Regions from separate parts of the Streptomyces sp. NPDC051561 genome, predicted to be linked through region 1. Evidence: riboswitches for the same ligand, from Rfam matches in the RefSeq annotation. Region 1 holds a riboswitch; the other holds the start of a gene.

Region 1 (5,699 bases):
GGCCGACTTTCCGCCCAGTTCCAGCGTCACCCGGGTGAGGTTGCGCGAGGCGACCTCCATCACCCGCTTGCCCGCGGCGACCGAACCGGTGAAGGACACCTTGTCGACGTCGGGGTGCGAGACCAGGTACTCACTGACCTCGCGCTGCGCCGGCAGGATGGACAGGACCCCCTCCGGAAGGCCCGCCTCCGTGCAGATCTCGGCGAGGAGGTAGCCGTCGAGGGGCGTCTCGGGGGAGGTCTTCAGGACCGCGGTGCAGCCGCTGAGGAGGGCGGGGGCCAGCTTGGCCGCGGCCGTGAACTGGGGGACGTTCCAGGGGACGATCGCCGCGACGACGCCGACCGGTTCGCGGCGCACCAGCAGATTCCCGAGTACCCCGGTGCGGTGCGACTCCACCGGGAACTCCTGCGCCACCTTGATCGTCGCGTCCCAGACCATCATCGCGGCCAGCGCCTGCATCATCACGCCGGCGGTGTACGGGGTGCCGTTCTGCAGGGTGATGACGCGGGCGATCTCCTCGTGGCGTACCGCGATCGCGTCCTTGATACGGGTGACCACCGCGATCCGCTCGTCCAGCGACATCCGGGGCCACGGGCCCTCGTCGAAGGCGCGCCGGGCGGCCGCCACCGCCCGGTCCACATCGGCCTCGCTGGCGTGCGGGACCCGGCCGATGACCTGTTCGGTGTGCGGGGAGACCACCTCGATGACCTCGGACCCGAGAGGGTCCACCAACTTGCCCGCTATGAAGAGCTGTTGGTGTTCGACGAGTTCGGTCATGGCTGCTGCCTCCCACAAGTCGGGCCCGGTGCAGATCTGCTGACGCTCTATCAGCTATCGCCTTCCACGAACTGATACCAGTTCTAGTTCGTACGGGGAAGGGGCGTGACGCGGCCGGCCATGAGCAGCGGGGCGAAGGCGATCAGGAAGCAGAGGCCGCCCAGCGAGAGGAAGTCCAGGCTGAGTGCCATCAGGACGGTGCCGAGGAGGAGGGCGAGCCCGATGAAGAGACGGGTGCGGACGGGGGCGGCGAGGAAGGGGACCAGGGCGAGCTGGCCGACGAAGAAGAGCACCGGGACGACGCCGTAGACGACGGGTTCGACCCCCGGAACGTCCTTGACCTGCTGGAAGATCTCGACCATCTCGGGCCGGTCGGCGGACATCAGCCCCGCGATCAGGTCGATCGCGGCCTGGACGGCGGTGGCGGCGAGCCCGGCACCGGCCGCCACCAGGGGGATCAGGGCCGCGCGGCGTCTGGATTCGGGGACCGCGCGGTGGAGGTGGCCGAGCACCGGGATGTAGAGGAGCACTCCGGCCAGCATGGCGAGGTGGCCGAGCGTCCAGCCGATGCCGGGAGTGCCGCGTTCGCTGAGGAGGCGGATGCCGCCGTAGGCGATCAGGGCGACGGGGCCGGCCACGAGGGCGAAGCGGCTGAGGCCTGCGGGGCGGGGGAGGCGGTGGGTGGCGACTGCGATGCGCGTGGTGTGCGTGGTGTGGGTCATGAAAGGAATCCTGTCCGTGTACGGACAGCGAGCCATCCGGGACAACCAGGGGGCGACCCTGACAACTCCCCCGAGAGGCATGGGGGTTGAGACCCTGACCGCCTCCCGCCATGTGCTGGAACTCGTTCTAGTTATAGTGACGGCAAGGCAAGTCCCGTACCACTTTCGACAGTTGGGGGACCCATGGGGGCCACAGAGGCCACGACACAGGTGACCGAGCACGGCGGCGGTGTCTGGAGCATCAAGGTGCCGATCCCGGACAACCCCCTCGGCCACACCCTGGTGCACCTCCTGGACACCGACCGGGGCCCGGTGCTGATCGACACCGGCTGGGACGACCCCACCTCCTGGGACACCCTGGTCGCGGGCCTCGCCGCGCTGGACGTACGCGTCGAGGACATCCACGGCGTGCTGATCACCCACCACCACCCCGACCACCACGGTCTGTCCGGACAGGTGCGGGACGCCTCCGGCGCGTGGATCGCGATGCACGCCGCCGACACCGAGGTGGTGCGCCGCACCCGCAGTGCCGAACCGGGCACCTGGCTCGACTACCTGACCGCCAAGCTGGCCCACGCGGGAGCCCCCGAGGACCACCTCGGTCCGCTGCGGGCGGCCCGCGCGTCGGGACGGATGCGGACGCTGCCGGGGCTGAGTGCGGCGCTCCCGGACCGGGAGATCGCGCCCGGCGACCTGCTGCCGCTGGCGGGTCGGCGGCTGCGCGCCGTGTGGACGCCGGGGCACACGCCAGGCCATGTGTGCCTGCACCTGGAGGAGGACCACCCGGCGAACCTCCCCGGCCACGGCCGCCTCTTCTCCGGCGACCACCTCCTGCCCGGCATCACCCCGCACATCGGCCTCTACGAGGATCCGGACGACGCCACCGCCACCGGCCCTCAACTCCGTCCGAGCGGCGAAGGCCCTCCCCCGAGCTCCCCGCTCCGTTCGAGCGGGGGAGACCCCCTCGGCGACTACCTGGCCTCCCTCGAACGGATTGCCGCCCTCGGCGTCGCCGAGGTGCTCCCCGCGCACCAGCACGCCTTCACCACCCCGCGCGAGCGCGTCGAGGAACTCCTCGCCCACCACGAGGAACGGCTCGCCGGGCTGCGCGCCCTGCTCACCACTCCCCTGACCCCCTGGCAGATCGCGGAGCGGATGGAGTGGAACCGCCCGTGGGACCAGATCCCGTACGGCTCGCGGAACATCGCGGTCTCGGAAGCCGAGGCCCATCTGCGGCGGCTGGTGAAACTGGGACACGCGGAGGCGGTCCCGGGGAGCGATCCGGTGGTGTACGTCGCGATGTGAGGCGGAACACGTGGTTCCGCAACTGCCCCGCGAACCGGGGCCGTTGCGGGCGCCACGCCACCAAGTGAGACGCCGATTGCGGCTTTTGCTGCGAATGGGGACCTTCGGCTCGCGCCGCGGGGACACCCGTTGGTCAAGGCCACGACCGATATGAACGACCATGGGTGGTTGATCCTTTCGTACTGCAGAGAGCGACCCCCCATGGCCTACGGCTCCCCGTTCCCGCCCGGCTCCCCGTACCCGCCCTCCCCCGAGGCCCCCTACGGCTACGACCCGTACGGCCGCCCGTACTCGGACAAGTCGAAGATCGTGGCCGGGGTGCTCCAGTTCTTCCTGGGTGCCTTCGGTATCGGCCGCTTCTACACCGGGCACATCGGCATGGCCATCGCCCAGCTGGTGACCTGCGGCGGCCTGGGCGTCTGGGCACTGATCGACGCCATCCTCCTGCTGGTCAGCGACGGCAAGACCGACGCCCAGGGTCGCGTCCTGCGCGGCTGACCCATGACCGGCGCCCCCTTGCGCAGCCCCGCGCGCCTGCTGCCCGTGCTCGTGACGGCGGCCGGGCTCGCGGGGCTCGTCTACGTCTTTGTGCACAGCCCCTACGACCCGGGTCAGCTGTTCCTGCGCTGCCCGTGGAAGCTGGTGACCGGGCTCGACTGCCCGGCGTGCGGCGGCACCCGGATGACGTACAGCCTGCTGCACGGCGATCTGCCCGGCGCGTGGCGCGCCAATCCGGTACTGCTGCTCGCCGCGCCCTGGGTGCTGTGGCTGTACGGGAGGTGGAGCGCGGCCACCGTGCGCGGCAGGCGCTACCGGGTCGCGCTCGGTACCAAAGGTGTGACCGCCCTGGTCTCGGTGGCGGCGCTCTGGACTCTCGTACGGAATCTGTAGGCCCCGCCGCCCGGGGCCCAGCGGCAGGCCCCGGCCCCTACGGGTCGGTAGAGTGTGCGAGTCGTCATCATGCCCGTACGGGAGAAGCCGGTGCGAATCCGGCACTGACCCGCAACCGTGATTCCCCCCGCGCGCGAACCCCGCCGCAGGGTGAAGAGTCGGAACGCCCGGCCCGCATGACTGGCTCGGCACCGTCGAGGTAGAGGTATACGGAGCCGGCGCCGCGGGGCCCGGAGAAGGGGTCCGTGCCCGGCCTCCCTTCAGGAGAGGCACCACCGCATCATGACCCTTCGCCGCAGCGCCGCAGCGCTCGCCGCCACCGCAGTTCTCGGCGCGGTGGCCGCCCCGGCCGCCGTCGCAGCGCCGACGCCGTCGCCGGTGGCGCTCCCCTCCGGTCTGTACGGCAAGGGCGACCCGACGTACGACGGTGTCTTCCGGCAGTCCCTGGCACTGCTCGCGCAGGACACCGTCGGGGTGAAGCCTGCCGCGAAGGCGGTGGACTGGCTGGTGGGCCAGCAGTGCGACAACGGCGGCTTCGCCGCCTACCGCGCGGACGCGGGCAAGGCCTGCGACCCCAAGGACCCGAAAGTCATGCTCGACAGCAACGCGACGGCCTCCGCGGTGCAGGCACTGAGCGCGCTCGGCGGGCAGGACGCCGCCGCGCAGAAGGCCGTGGGCTGGCTGAGGTCCGTGCAGAACGCCGACGGCGGCTGGCCCTATGTGCCGGGCACGCCGAGCGACGCCAACTCCACCTCGCTGGTGATCGGTGCGCTGGTCGCGGCCGGGGAGAAGCCCAAGGACATCAAGGGCAAGGACTGGAAGTCGCCGCTGGAGGCACTGCTGGACTTCCAGGTGAAGTGCGACGGCGACGCCTCCCACCAGGGCGCCTTCGCCTTCCAGCCGGACAAGGCCAAGAAGCTCTTCCCGAACGCCGACGCGACCGCCTCCGTGGTCACCGCGTCCGCGCTCAAGGGTCTGGTCGTGCAGGCGCCCAAGGCCGCCAAGGAACTCACCGTCGCGCCCGCCTGCAAGGACGGCATGACCACCCCCGAGGCCGCGGTGGCGGGCGGCGCCGACTACCTCTCCCGGACGCTGGAGAAGAACGGCTCGCACCTGAAGTCGGCGATGCCCGGCGCAGAGGACAAGCCGGACTTCGGCAACACCGCGGACGCCGTGGTGGCCCTGGCCGCCGGTGACTACAAGGCCGCCGCCGCCAAACCCGCCGAGTGGCTGGCCAAGAACTCCGCCGCCTGGGCGAAGGGGGCCGGTCCCGCGGCGTACGCGCAGCTGATCTTCGCCGCGCACGCCACCGGCATGGACCCGCGCTCCTTCGGCGGCGCCGACCTCGTCGCCCAGCTGAACGCGACCGGCCCCGCTCCCGAGTCCCAGCCGGGGGCCGGGAAGGACGGCACGAAGGACTCCGCCGAGGAGAAGAAGTCCGACGACGGTGGTTCGACCGCGACCTGGTGGATCGTGGGCATCGCCTTCGTGGCGAGCATGGGCGCGGGCTTCCTGATCAGCGGCCGCAACAAGAAGAACCAGCAGCTGTGAGCCGGGCTCGGCCGGGACGGACCACGAAGGCCCGGGGCACGAAGGCCCTGACCACAGGGGGGCACGCTTTCCGGAGACCGTGCGCCGCGGTGCTGCTCGTGGTGGGGGCGGTGCTGTTCGCGCTGCTGCCCGCGGCGTCGGCAGTGGCCGCGGATGCCGGTTCCGGTTACCGTTACTGGTCGTTCTGGGAGCGCGACGGCGCGAAGTGGGCGTACGCGACCCAGGGGGCGGCCACCACCCATCCGGCCGACGGCTCGGTGCAGGGATTCCGGTTCTCAGTGAGCCGGGACTCGCAGGACGCCGCCAAGCCGCGCGGTGAGGCCGGTTTCGAAGCCGTCTGCGGGAAGACCCCGGCCAAGGACGGCAGCAAGCGCGTCGCCCTGGTCCTCGACTTCGGCACCCCCCAGGACGCGCCGGACGGGGAGAGCCCGCCTGCGCCCCGCAGCGTGTGCG
Region 2 (5,699 bases), on a different contig from region 1:
CGCCCAGCTTGTCCAACTGCTCCTCGCGCAACGTCTCGAAGCTGGTGTCGGGCGCGGGTACGAAGCGACGGCCGGCAGCCGCCGCGACCTCCCGCAGGAACGCCCGCCGGAACGCGTCGCTCTCCAGCGACCCGTGCCAGTGCGTCCCCCACACCGACCCCACCCGGCAGCCGTCCAGGCTGTATCCCTTGCCGTCAGAGATGAACTGATCCCCGCCGAGCACTTCCGCGACACCGTGATGGATCTCGTATCCCGCCACGGCCTCGCCCAGCGCCTCACCCACGGGGCGCGCCAAGGTCTTCTCGCGCGCGAACCGCACCCGCACCGGCAGCAGACCGAGACCGTCCACCGTCCCGGCCCGCGACTCGACCTCGTCCTCGATCCGCTCGCCCAGCAGCTGGAACCCACCACAGATCCCCAGCACCGGCAGCCCCTCGGCGGCCCGCCGCGTCAGCGCCTCGGCGAGCCCCCGTTCCCTCAGCCATTCCAACGCCCGCACCGTGCCCCGGGTTCCCGGCACCACCACCAGGTCCGCGTCCGCCAACTCCTCGGCACGGTCCACGAACCGCACCACCACCCCGGGCTCGGCGGCCAGCGCGTCCACATCGGTGAAGTTCGACATCAGCGGCACCGCGCACACCGCCACCCGCAGCACGTCCTCGCCGACCGGCGGCGCCACCACCGACTCCCGGACCGCGCCCCGCAACGAGACCCGCAGCCCGTCCTCCTCGTCGATGCCGAGCCCGTGCGCGAAGGGCAGCACCCCGTAGGTCCGCCGCCCGGTGAGGCCCTCCAGCATGTCCAGCCCGGGCTCCAGCAGCGACACATCACCCCGGAACTTGTTCACCAGGTACCCGGCGACCAGCCGCTGGTCCTCCCGGGCGAGCAGTGCCGTCGTACCGAAGAACGACGCGAAGACCCCGCCCCGGTCGATGTCCCCGACCACCACCACCGGGAAGTCGGCGGCCCGCGCGATCCCCATGTTCACGATGTCGGTGCGCCGCAGATTGATCTCCGCCGGGCTCCCGGCCCCCTCGCAGATCACCGCGTCGTACTGGCCGCGCAACTCCGCCAGGCACTCGGTGACCGTGCCGAGCAGCGCCTCGCGATGCCCTCCGGCGAACTCCCGCACGCTCCCGGGACTGCCCGCCGTCCCGAAGAAGCCCCGCGCGCTCATCTCGCCCACCGGCCTGCCCAGCAGCACCACCTGGCTGGATCTGTCGCTGCCCGGCTTGAGCAGCACCGGGTTCATCAGCGCCGTCGGCTCCACCCGGGCCGCCTGCGCCTGCATCGCCTGGGCCCGCCCGATCTCCGCCCCCTCCCTCGTCACGAACGAGTTCAGCGACATGTTCTGCGCCTTGAACGGGGCGACCTTCACCCCCTGGCGCACCAGCCACCGGCAGATCCCCGCCGTGACGACGCTCTTGCCCGCGTCCGAGGTGGTCCCCGCGACCAACAGCCCGCCACCGCTCATGACTTCGTTCCCTTCGTACGGCCACGGGCTGCCCGCCCGACGGCCAGACGTCCGGCCGCACACACGGCCAGCGCCAGCAGATTCACCCGGCGCGACAACCGCACCGCACGCTCGATGTCCGCCACCTCGACCGGGCGGCCCGACTCACCGTTGAGCACCGCCCGGTGCTCCACCCGCCCGGCGTACGACAGCGTTCCGCCCAGCCGCACCCCGAGCGCCCCCGCGAACGACGCCTCGACCGGACCCGCGTTGGGGCTCGGATGCGCGGCGGCGTCCGCCCGCCACGCCCGCACCGCACCCCGCGTGTCGTCCCCGGCCAGCACCGCGAGCGCCGCCGTCAGCCGGGCCCCCGGCCACCCCGCCACATCGTCCAGCCGGGCCGAGGCCCACCCGTAGCGCCGGTACCGCGCCGACCTGTGCCCGACCATCGCGTCCAGTGTGTTCACCGCCCGGAACGCCACCAGCCCCGGCACACCCCCGATCGCCCCCCACACCAGCGCGCCCACCACCGCGTCCGAGGTGTTCTCGGCGACCGACTCCACCACCGCACGCGCCATCTGCTGCCCGTCCAGCGACTGCGGGTCCCGCCCGCACAGATGCGGCAGCCGCTCCCGGGCCACCTCCAGGTCACCGGCGGCGAGCGCCCCGCCGAGCGCGTGGGCCTCGCGCCCCAGCGACGTACCCCCGACGACCGACCAGGTGACGGCGGCGGTCAGCGCGACGGAGGCGACGGGTGAACGGCGTACGGCGCGCGCGGCCAGGGCGGCGGCACCGGCGGCGCCACCGGCACAGACGAGGGTGTGCAGTGCGCCCCACCCACGGTGGTCGCGCCACAGGACCCGCTCGACGGCACCGGCGGTCCGTCCGAAAGCGGCGACGGGGTGGCCGTGTCGGGGGTCGCCGAGCAACAGGTCGCCGAGGAGTCCGGCGGTCGCGCCGTACGCGAAGACCTGGGCAGGCAGAACAGCTGAACCGCGTGGACCGCAGCCGGGCATGGCGAAGTGTCCTTAACTCAGGGTCCGCGCCCTGGTTCGACGTGACGAGCGGAGGTGAGTTCCTGGCTTCGTGACGACGGGAAACATCGCACGTGACAGTGGCGGGACCGCGCCGGATTCGCACCGGCTTCCTCTCCATGCCGCCGTATTGGCTCGGGCAGTCCACCACGCCCCGCGAACACCAGTCAACCTGGGGTTGACCTGCGGGAGTGCTCCGCGGCCCGGGGCGCGGGGAGGTGCGGCGACGTCTGCTCCGAATCGACGCTCCGACCGGCCGATACGGGCCGGAAGAGGCCTAGGCGTCACTATTCGGCCTCTCTGGACTGGAACACGACAACCGGAGAGCGGCACGGAACGGCGATGGGCGATTGCCACCGGGATTCGACCCGGTGCGGCCGGTCTCGTCGGCACCCTGCGCCCGTGTGCGGCGCGGCGCTACGGTGCAAAGGTGGGCAGTCGGTGCCTCGGTGAGTCGGCTCTCGTGCAGGAGGAGGTCGGAGTGGCCCATGGGGACCTGCCCGAGTGGCGCTGGTTCAAGAGCAGTTACACCTCCAACGGCGGTGAATGCGTGGAAGTGGCCTATCGCCCCGAGGGGGTGAGAGTGCGCGACTCCCAGCGGCTGGAGGAGGGGGACTTCCTTGTGTCACGACAACCCTGGTGCGGATTTCTCGCAGCGGTCGTGTCAGGGGACATAGGAGGGGAACGATGCCTTCCGCAATGACGCGGAAGGCCGGGAGGCGGGGCTGATGGGGGACCGGGCGCAAGGACGAGTGGCGGGCGAGGGCCGGCAGCCGCTTCCCGGAGTACTGGTCCGGGTGACGTACTGCGCCGTCAGCGGTGCGCTGGTGACGCTGGTGGGCGGCGTGACCTCGTTGCTCGTCGACGAGGCCGGACCGCGCCTGCTGGTGTGGGCCGAGTGTCGCTCTTAGGCGTAGACCTCGCAAAGATGAGAGCCCCGGGGTGCAACGGCGGAGGAGCCGTTGCACCCCGGGGCTCTGTGAGGCCGCCGGGACGTGCGGGGTCAGGCGACGATCAGGTAGATCCCGTACGTCACCGCCGCCGCGCACAGTGCGAAGCAGGCGTACGCGCCGGTGCGCGCCATGGTCGCGGAGCCGCCGGAAGCGGCGGCCGTCTCCTGCTTGGAGAGGCCCACGATGCCGAGGGTGAACAGGCCCACCAGGGCGACGGTGGCCACGAGGCTGACACCGAAGACGGTGCCGAGAGCTGCCCAGTCGATGTTCATGTCGTCGTCTTCCTAGTCCTGGCTGCTCAGACCGAGGCGGCCGGGCGGGCCGGTTCGGCGGAGGTCCCGGTGGGGGAGTGGAGGGTGGCCTTTATGTCGTCGGTGGTCAGGACACCGGCCGGGGGCACGGCAACGGCCGCGATGGCGGTGGTGACGACGCCGGCGGGCTCGTCGGGCGTGCCGGCGCTCCGCGTCGAGTCGAGGTCGTCGGCGGTGACCGGCTTGCGGCGGGACAGCGTCCAGATCACGGCGGAGCCCGCGACCAGCAGGATCGCGGTGGCGGTGACGCCCCACGCGCCCTGCCCGGTGAGGAACTCGGCGGCGGCGGCCACCAGACCGGCGGCCGGCAGCGTCAGACCCCAGGCGACGAACATCCGGGTCGCGGTCGACCAGCGGACCACGCCGCCCTTGCGGCCGAGGCCCGCGCCCATCACGGAGCCGGAGCAGACCTGGGTGGTGGAGAGCGAGAAGCCGAGGTGCGAGGAGGCCAGGATGACGGTCGCGGCGCTGGTCTGGGCGGCGAAGCCCTGCGGCGGCTTGAGGTCGGTGAGGCCGGTGCCCATGGTGCGGATGATGCGCCAGCCGCCGAGGTAGGTGCCGAGCGCGATGGCCACACCGGCCGAGACGATGACCCACATCGGGGGGTTGGCACCCGGGGCGAGCACATTGCCGGTGACCAGGGCCAGGGTGATGACACCCATGGTCTTCTGTGCGTCGTTGGTGCCGTGGGCGAGCGAGACCAGACCGGCGGAGGCGATCTGACCGGCCCGGTAGCCCTTGGCGGTGGACTTCTCGCTGGTCCGGCCCGCCAGCTTGAAGGTGAGCCTGGTGGCGAAGTACGCCGCGATGCCGGCCACGATCGGGGCGGCGATGGCGGGCAGCAGGACCTTGGTGATGACGACGCTGCCGTTCACGCCGGAGGCGCCGGCCGACATCAGGGTGGCGCCGATGAGGCCGCCGAAGAGTGCGTGGGAGGAACTGGACGGCAGGCCGATCAGCCAGGTCAACAGGTTCCAGAGGATCGCGCCGACCAGCGCCGCGAAGATCACTTCCGTGGTGATGCCGCTCTCGTTGATGAGCCCACCGGAGATCGTCTTGGCGACCTCGACGGAGAGAAAAGCACCAATGAGGTTGAGCACGGCGGACATGGCCACCGCCGTCTTGGGCTTGAGTGCGCCGGTCGAGATGGTGGTGGCCATCGCGTTGGCGGTGTCGTGGAAACCGTTCGTGAAGTCGAACACGAGAGCGGTGACGATCACGACTCCGAGGAGCAGCGTGATGTTCTCCATTTACCCAGGCAATCGTTTGAGGTCAGTGGCTGTAGGAACGTAGGCAACCCGAGTGAACGGAAGATGAACTGGGCAGGGCGTCCTGGTGACCCGAAACGCCGTACCGCCGTTCCGGTTTCACCGGAACGGCGGCGATGCGTTGCTATTGCCGGGGCGTCAACGGCGCGCGAAGGCGTTCAGCCGCGAGCGGGACCCGTTGAAGAGATTCTGGTCACCCGGAAGTGCTCCCCCGGCGTTGTCGAACTGCCAGAACGTCCAGTACGACCAGCCGGCCGGCAGCGGTCCCGGCGAGGCGTTGTACCTGGCCAGCCAGAGCGCGTGCGTCCCGCCGAAGGCGCGGCTCTTCCCGGTGCACCGGTTCCACCAGAGAGCGGTGGTGTAGATGACGGGACGGTGGCCGGTCCTGCGGCGCACCTCGTTGCTGAAGGACCTGATCCAGGACACCATCCGGTTCGGTGTGAGGCCGTAGCACCGGTTCTTCTTGTTGGTCTTGCCGTACGGGTTGTTCTCCAGGTCGACGGCCGGCGGCAGGGTCCACCCGTCGTTGCGCCAACCGCCCCCGTTGCGTACGAAGTAGGCGGCCTGGGTCCGGCCGGAGGAGGTGTGCGGCAGGGCGAAGTGGTAGGCGCCGCGCTTGATGCCGGCCCGGCGGGAGCCGTTGTACTGCGGGGAGAAGCGGGGATTGCGGTAGGTGTGGG

What was found. A riboswitch is a leader RNA that binds a small molecule or an ion and turns the genes downstream of it on or off. The one in region 1 is predicted to bind cobalamin.
Region 2: it holds a riboswitch for cobalamin, as region 1 does, so the genes downstream of both, ACIA73_RS31665 (cobalamin biosynthesis protein) here and ACIA73_RS10045 (prenyltransferase/squalene oxidase repeat-containing protein) in region 1, are expected to answer to the same signal.

What each region holds. Positions count from the first base shown of each region.
Region 1 covers NZ_JBITDM010000003.1:416,892-422,590, forward strand. The annotation lists gene ACIA73_RS10020 (aldehyde dehydrogenase) at 1-777, opposite strand, end outside; gene ACIA73_RS10025 (hypothetical protein) at 861-1,499, opposite strand; gene ACIA73_RS10030 (MBL fold metallo-hydrolase) at 1,683-2,804, shown strand; partial or broken gene ACIA73_RS10035 (TM2 domain-containing protein) at 3,012-3,302, shown strand; gene ACIA73_RS10040 (DUF2752 domain-containing protein) at 3,306-3,695, shown strand; cobalamin riboswitch at 3,737-3,886, shown strand; gene ACIA73_RS10045 (prenyltransferase/squalene oxidase repeat-containing protein) at 3,978-5,246, shown strand; gene ACIA73_RS10050 (SCO2322 family protein) at 5,336-5,699, shown strand, end outside.
Region 2 covers NZ_JBITDM010000019.1:80,954-86,652, reverse strand. The annotation lists gene ACIA73_RS31670 (cobyric acid synthase) at 1-1,474, opposite strand, end outside; gene ACIA73_RS31665 (cobalamin biosynthesis protein) at 1,471-2,469, opposite strand; cobalamin riboswitch at 2,505-2,651, opposite strand; gene ACIA73_RS31660 (DUF397 domain-containing protein) at 2,918-3,190, shown strand; gene ACIA73_RS31655 (hypothetical protein) at 3,216-3,398, shown strand; gene ACIA73_RS31650 (hypothetical protein) at 3,491-3,712, opposite strand; gene ACIA73_RS31645 (anion permease) at 3,739-5,001, opposite strand; gene ACIA73_RS31640 (lysozyme) at 5,158-5,699, opposite strand, start outside.